DNA from 3 places in the Vibrio algarum genome. Region 1 is predicted to be linked to each of the others. Evidence: riboswitches for the same ligand, from Rfam matches in the RefSeq annotation. Region 1 holds a riboswitch; each other region holds the start of a gene.
What was found. Region 1 has a riboswitch for cobalamin ahead of PGX00_RS16975 (sirohydrochlorin cobaltochelatase). Riboswitches for the same ligand answer to the same signal wherever they lie in the genome.
Positions count from the first base shown of each region.

Region 2: another riboswitch for cobalamin. It lies ahead of PGX00_RS02835 (TonB-dependent receptor plug domain-containing protein); the one in region 1 lies ahead of PGX00_RS16975 (sirohydrochlorin cobaltochelatase).
Region 3: another riboswitch for cobalamin. It lies ahead of PGX00_RS16450 (sirohydrochlorin cobaltochelatase); the one in region 1 lies ahead of PGX00_RS16975 (sirohydrochlorin cobaltochelatase).

Region 1 is NZ_JAQLOI010000003.1:350,667-352,940, reverse strand. It holds gene fucO (lactaldehyde reductase) at 1-784, shown strand, start outside; cobalamin riboswitch at 849-1,035, shown strand; gene PGX00_RS16975 (sirohydrochlorin cobaltochelatase) at 1,153-2,157, shown strand; gene PGX00_RS16970 (ABC transporter ATP-binding protein) at 2,184-2,274, shown strand, end outside.
Region 2 is NZ_JAQLOI010000001.1:554,191-556,464, forward strand. It holds gene trmA (tRNA (uridine(54)-C5)-methyltransferase TrmA) at 1-606, opposite strand, end outside; cobalamin riboswitch at 737-964, shown strand; gene PGX00_RS02835 (TonB-dependent receptor plug domain-containing protein) at 999-1,982, shown strand; gene PGX00_RS02840 (TonB-dependent receptor domain-containing protein) at 1,924-2,274, shown strand, end outside.
Region 3 is NZ_JAQLOI010000003.1:241,378-243,651, forward strand. It holds gene PGX00_RS16445 (ABC transporter ATP-binding protein) at 1-215, opposite strand, end outside; gene PGX00_RS16450 (sirohydrochlorin cobaltochelatase) at 276-1,277, opposite strand; cobalamin riboswitch at 1,443-1,630, opposite strand; gene PGX00_RS16455 (efflux transporter outer membrane subunit) at 2,203-2,274, opposite strand, start outside.

The sequences.
Region 1 (2,274 bases):
AGGTAAAGTAACTAACCCCGGTGCTTTTTTTATCGCTATCAATACGACTGCAGGTACCGCAGCAGAAATGACGTCAAACTCTGTCATTACTGATGAAGAAAACAAAGTGAAAATGGTCATAATTGATGGAAAACAAATTCCTGATATTGCCGTCAATGATCCAACCTTGATGACGGGACTACCTGCGAATGTTACCGCAGCAACAGGCATGGATGCTCTAACTCATGCTATTGAAGCCTACGTAACACCAGGTGCGCATACCTTGACTAAACCTACGGCTCTTGAGGCTATTAGATTGATTTCCAAATGGCTGCCAGTTGCTGTTGATAACGGTAGTGATATAGAAGCACGTGATAACTTAGCTTGTGCGCAATTTCTAGCAGGAATGGCATTCAATAGCGCAGGCTTAGGGTTGGTGCATTCTATGGCCCATCAACCTGGTGCGACACATAACTTACCTCATGGTGTTTGTAATGCAATTCTATTACCCGTTGTGAGTAAATTTAACGCGGAAACAGGCCCTGAGCCTTTCCGTGCAGTTGCTGAAGCAATGAGCGGTAATACCTTTGACTTAAATGATAAACAAGCTGCAGATCTAGCGATCGAGCTGATTTGTAATTTATCGGTTCGCGTTGGTATTCCTAGCGGATTTTCTGAACTGGGTGTGACCGAAAGAGATTTTGATGGTTGGATTGATAAAGCGATGCAAGATCCTTGTCTTCCAGGGAACCCAAGGCAACCAAGCCCAGAAGAAGTTATGGCTTTATATAAGCAAGCACTTTAACTGTTGTGAGCCTATAAGGGTAGGCGCAAACAGATGTTATAAAAAATATCATTTTTAAATAAAAAATTTATATATTCCAATAGGTAAGAGTTAACTAATTCACTCTTTAAAAGGGAACCAAGTCAAAGCTTGGGCTGTACCCGCAACTGTAATTGGCGAGCTAATAGCAATTAACCACTGGAGCAATCTGGGAAGGAGCTATTCAGCATAGACCCATAAGCCAGGATACCTGCCTATCGGAATACAACTGCATGCGAGCGGGTGTCTCGGCATATTTAGTTATTACTAAAATAACTGGTACTCACCTCTCTATTGCCAATATTTTGCAATCTCGATTATATAATCGAAAAAATAGATGGAAATAGAATATGAAGTTTTCAAAATGTTTAACAGAAATAGTCGCTAAATATACGACTTTGTTATTCCTCACGGTATTAATTTGTTTCTCTTCTACGGTATCTAGTGCTGATAGTAAACAGCAAAAGTCCGCTATTGTTTTAGCCGCATTTGGCACTACCTACGACACGGCTGTTGTTTCATTATTAGCCATAAAACAGACCGTCGAAGAAGCCTACCCCAATACGCCTGTTAGGTTTGCCTTTACTTCTAATATTATCCGTAAAAAATGGCACTCCCGAAAAAATGATATGGAATACCGAAAACAGCACTCCGAAATTCCTGAAGATTTTTATGATGTAAAAAACGTACTTGGCACGTTAGCGGATCTGCAGAACGAAGGGTACAAAGATATCGTTGTGCAAACGACTCTATTGTCACACGGTGAAGAATATATAGATCTTCAAAATTATGTAAGCGCACTTGCTTCGATAGAAACTTTAAAAGAGAAGTGGCGTCCATTCAGCAATATTGCATTGGGCCGGCCTCTTATGGGCACATGGGGAAACAAGTATGAATATCGGTTTGATTTAGAGAGGCTTGCCGAGTCATTACAAGAAGATATCAAGCTTGCAAAGAAAAACGGTACCGCGCTTGTCTATATGGGACATGGTAATGACCATCTTTCTACCGGTCTTTACTATGAATTGGACCAGTTACTTAACAACATGTATCCAGAAGTAAAAAGTTATGTTGGCCTAGTTGAAGGGCATCCTAACTTTGACTTTATTCTGAATAAAATGAAGCAAGATGGTGTCGATAGCGTAACGTTAAAACCTTTAATGGTCGTTGCAGGTGACCATGCAACCAATGATATGGCGGGAGATGAAAATGATTCTTGGAAAGTCATGCTTTCTAACGCCAACATCAAAGTTATTGCAGTCCTAGAAGGCTTAGGTAGCAAAAAAGCAATTCAAATTATCTACCTTAATCATTTGAAGGATGCCGCAAACGATGCTGGCATCTTTTTGAATTAGTGGTTGAGAGAAAAATGGTGGCTGAGATGAACATGCGAATTTCTGATGAGGTTGACCTTGAAAGTGATGTACGCATTAACAAGAGTCTCATCGACGTGAAATCCCTTACTCGACGGT
Region 2 (2,274 bases), on a different contig from region 1:
CCACTCCAACATCTTTTGTGCAACTATACCATTTGGTTGAGTAAAGCTATTTTCTACTTGTTGATAAATATAGGTATTATCGTACACGCGGAGCCTTTCTATTACATAATCACGATCGAGCACTATTTTCATTTTTCTAGCGCGTCCGATTATGTTGAGATTGAAGCCTTTCTCATTAAGCAATGTTTTTAATGCTTTGGCTTTTTCAGTCCAACTTTCATCCAACTGACGGTGGTATAGCAAAGAAACTAATAATTCACCGCTTAAAGTAGATAAAAAATCGACTTGAAATAGTTTTCTCCTAAGCGTGTCATTATCTTTTATCGTCTCTAATAGAAGAGGCATTAAGTCGTTAATGGTTTTGCTGGCTGCGGGGAATTGGTCAACTCGATATTTTTCTCGAGTTTCTTGATTAAACATTATGTAGTAGAGCTCGTCGCCTTCATGCCAAACTCGAAATTCAGCTCTCATACGATAATTCTGTTCAGGAGACTCAAAAACTTCTAACTTAGGTACATCATATTCAGCAAACATTTGGCTGAGACGATTCGTCTTCTCTTCAAGCTGTTCGTGGTAGCGATTAGAGTTTATTTCAGGGTTTGCCATAGATATGCCTTTCTCTTTACACAAGGAGCGCAGATTTTATTCAATCATGCGTCGTTGTCCAGTACTGATATGAAATAGTTTCATGTAGAACCGCAATTATTTCCACTAGACAAGAGATATATTGATAATTATTATCAGTTCCCGAGCTGGTCGTGATTTATGCAATAAATCATCTAAATGGGAATCTGGTGCAAATCCAGAACTGACGCGCAGCGGTAAAAGAGAACGAACATCTAAGGTGAAAACCACACACTGCTACATCCTATGATAAGCGGGAAGTGAGATGCTAGGCGACCAATTAATCTATTCTAAGGTCATGCTCCTAAGTCCGAATACCTGCCAGCAAGCTATTGAATCTTCAATTGCTAGGATTTACGCGAATAGGACTCATAATGAACAAATCAATTATAGCAGCCGCAGTGGCATCGCTAGTTTCAGCTCCATCTCTAACTTTTGCTCAATCTTCTTCTGATATTGAAACCGTTGTTGTTACGGCTAACCGTTTTGAACAGCCAATCCAAAATACTATAGCGCCTGTGGAGGTTGTTACTAAAGAAGAAATCGACGCGATGCAAGCCAAGTCTATGGCTGAGGTATTACGAAGGTTGCCGGGTATACAGATTTCGAGTAATGGAGGTTACGGCCAATCGCAAAGTATTTATGTACGCGGATCAGAATCTAACCATGTATTGGTATTAGTTAATGGCGTTCGTATGGGCAGTGCGACTCTGGGTTCATCAGACCTTAGCGCGATTCCACTGACTGGAATTGAACGTATCGAGTATATTAGAGGTTCTCGGGCAGCAGTATATGGTTCAGATGCGGTTGGTGGCGTTATAAATGTAATTACAGAATATCGTGAAGGTGAATCACTAAGTGAAGTCTCTGTGGGGGCCGGTTCGGACCAATACCAAGTGGCTAAAGTCTCTTTTGCTGGTGAGATTTCAAATAATTTATGGGGAAAGTTCGCAGGAAACATCGAACAGTCTGATGGGTTTTCTTCAAGTAGTGAATCTACTCAAAGCGATGACGACGGCTTTAAAAGTAAAGATATAATTGCTGAAATTGGTGGATATGTAAGCACAGAATGGCGATTAAGAGCGAATGTATTTTATCACGATGGAAATGTTGAGTTTGACTACCCTGAAACATCGGAAAAAGATGCTGTTGTTTCTAATTATTCAGCTAGTGCAGAATACTTAGGAGATAGTTTGTATTCTAATCTAACTGCTGCGTTTAATAGCGATAAATCGGAAACGTACAACACTGGTAGTGACGGTGTTTTTCAAACAGATAGAACGGTACTGAACTGGCAGAATGTCTACCAACATAGTGAAGTATACTCGTTTGGGGGGGATAGATTGGTACGAAAATGACATATCTAAGTCGACAGCAACTTATGAGAAAACAAAACAAGATAATCTTGCGTATTATGCAATGGCTTTCTATAACCGAGAGTCTGTTTCCGCTGAGGCAAATGTAAGGTCTGATGATAATGAAGAGTATGGTGTAAATAATACCTGGCAGCTAGGCCTAGGATGGAAGGCAACTAAAGATATCAAGTTAACGGGTAGTGCTGGTACAGCATTCAAAGCCCCTTCTTTTAATGACTTATATTTTCCTTTGCAGTGTTATCCTCCATTTGGTTGTTTTGGTGGTAATGAGGAT
Region 3 (2,274 bases), 110 kb from region 1:
AAAATTTCACCTGAAGTAGGTTCCAATAGCCCTGTCATTATTTTTATGATGGTGGTTTTTCCTGCGCCATTAGGACCAAGAAACGCACAAATATCCCCTCGATTGATAGTAAAACTAACGTCATCGACCGCTTTAGTTTTTCCAAACGATCGTGAAAGCCCTTTGATATCGATAAGCACGTTACTTTCTGACGATTGACTATTTATTGATTCCACTTAAAAGCCTATTGTTTATTTTTTCTGAGGGCACGAAAACTCGCGCCCTATAGAAACTAACTAGTTGAGTTCGATACCCGCTTCTTCTGCCGCATCAGCCAAGTGACGTAGAAATATTTTTTGAATTGCGTCGCTGCTTCCCAGCCCTTCAAGAATAGGGGTTGCCTTAATTCCCGCGTTTGTCAGCATCACTTTCCATGAATCTTCCTCATCACTTGCCATGTCATTGGTAGCATGGTCGCCTGCAACCACCATTAGAGGTTTGACAGTGACTTGCGTAACACCATCCGCTTTCATCTTTTTTAGAATGGTATCGAAACTTGGGTGGCCTTCGACCAGCCCAACGTAACTCTTCACTTCTGGATAGGTTTCGTTTAGAAGTTCGCCAAGCTCATAATAAAGTCCGGTAGATAAATGGTCGTTTCCGTGCCCCATATAAACCAACGCCGTTTTGTTCTTTTTCGCCAATTCAATATCGGCTTTTAACGCATCCGCTAGGATTTGTAAGTCTGTACGGTACTCAAATGTCGTGCCCCAAGTCCCCATTAATGGACGTCCAAGAGCAATCTTATTAAAGGGTTTCCATTTCTCTTTAACCGTATTGATAGAAGCCAGCGCCTCGACATAAGCCCTCAGGTCGATAAATTCTTCACCATGGGTTAATAGCGTGGTCTGTACAACAATATTCTTGTATCCCTCGTTTTGAAAATCGGCCATGGTGCCAAGTACGTTTTTTACTTGATAGAAATTTTCAGGAACTTCCGGATGGGCGAGTCGGTATTCCTGATCATTTTGTCTGGAATGCCATTTTTTACGAATGAAGTTTGAGGTGAAAGCGAAACGTACCGGCGTATCAGGATACGCATTTTCCATTTCAGTTTTAATATCGATCAACGCACCTATGGCGCTATTATAGGTTGTACCAAACGCAGCTAAAACAATCGCTGATTTTTCGGTTTTATCTTGTCCTTCATTAGCCGATAAAGAGAAACTAGTTAACACTAAAATAACCAGTTGCAGTACCACTTTTGGCACTGACTTAAATTTAAACCTTAAAACCATAATATATCCACTCCCCGGCATATATATATCGGTCGTATAATTTATATATATTGAAAAAATGCAAATATATAAAAAGACCTGAACATTAAATTAGCAGCAGAGGGGGGATCGTGAGAATTGGTTATTTTGAGAATAACGAATAAACGTCGAGACACCCGCTCGCTTGCTTTCTTGTTCCTATAGGCAGGTATCCTGGCTTATGGTTCTCCATTGAGTAGCACCTTCCCAGATCTCTCCAGTGGTCTATCGCTATCAACTCACCAATTACAGTTGCGGGTACAGCCCAAGCTTCTACTTGGTTCCCTTTTAAAGAGTATATAAAATAAACTCTCACCTATCGGAACGATCATCATACATAAGTTAGACCCCGATTATTTGTTTAAAATCAATATTGGCCTATATTAACGCCTTAAAATTCGAAACAATTATTAATAAACTAACTCACGTAGCAGATTATTAATTTGGTTTATTTACTACTTTTTTAAATGGTCCGCTGCATGGCAGAAATGTATCTTCTTTAGGTGGGTTATATATTCTATGTCCACAATTTGATAAGTTCTAGTAGCGCTTTATTATGAATATTGACGATTGAATAACTTGATTTTTATAAATGGGTCCAATCAATGTTGCTGTCTACCTAATGTCCGGTGCGAAACCTTGCTTTGGTCGCCACGATTGCGATTAACATATTTAATAATGGAGAATACGTCGTTTTTGCCGCAGTGTTCTTTGTGATACAAATTCCTTTCATGCTCGGGATTATTTTTTGGCATCGACATCAGGTAAATAGGCCGCTCTATGAGGTTAATCACTAACTATCCCGATAATAAAAAACGCCTCCCAAATTGAGAGGCGCTGTTGAGGTATTTATTTAGATATTCGAGAACACGATATCAGCGTTACGTTTGTGATTGATAACAATCAATTACTGTAACACTGTGTCGGCATCTATCTCCCAATCCCCTCCCAATGCTTTATACACACCAACGGTAACTTG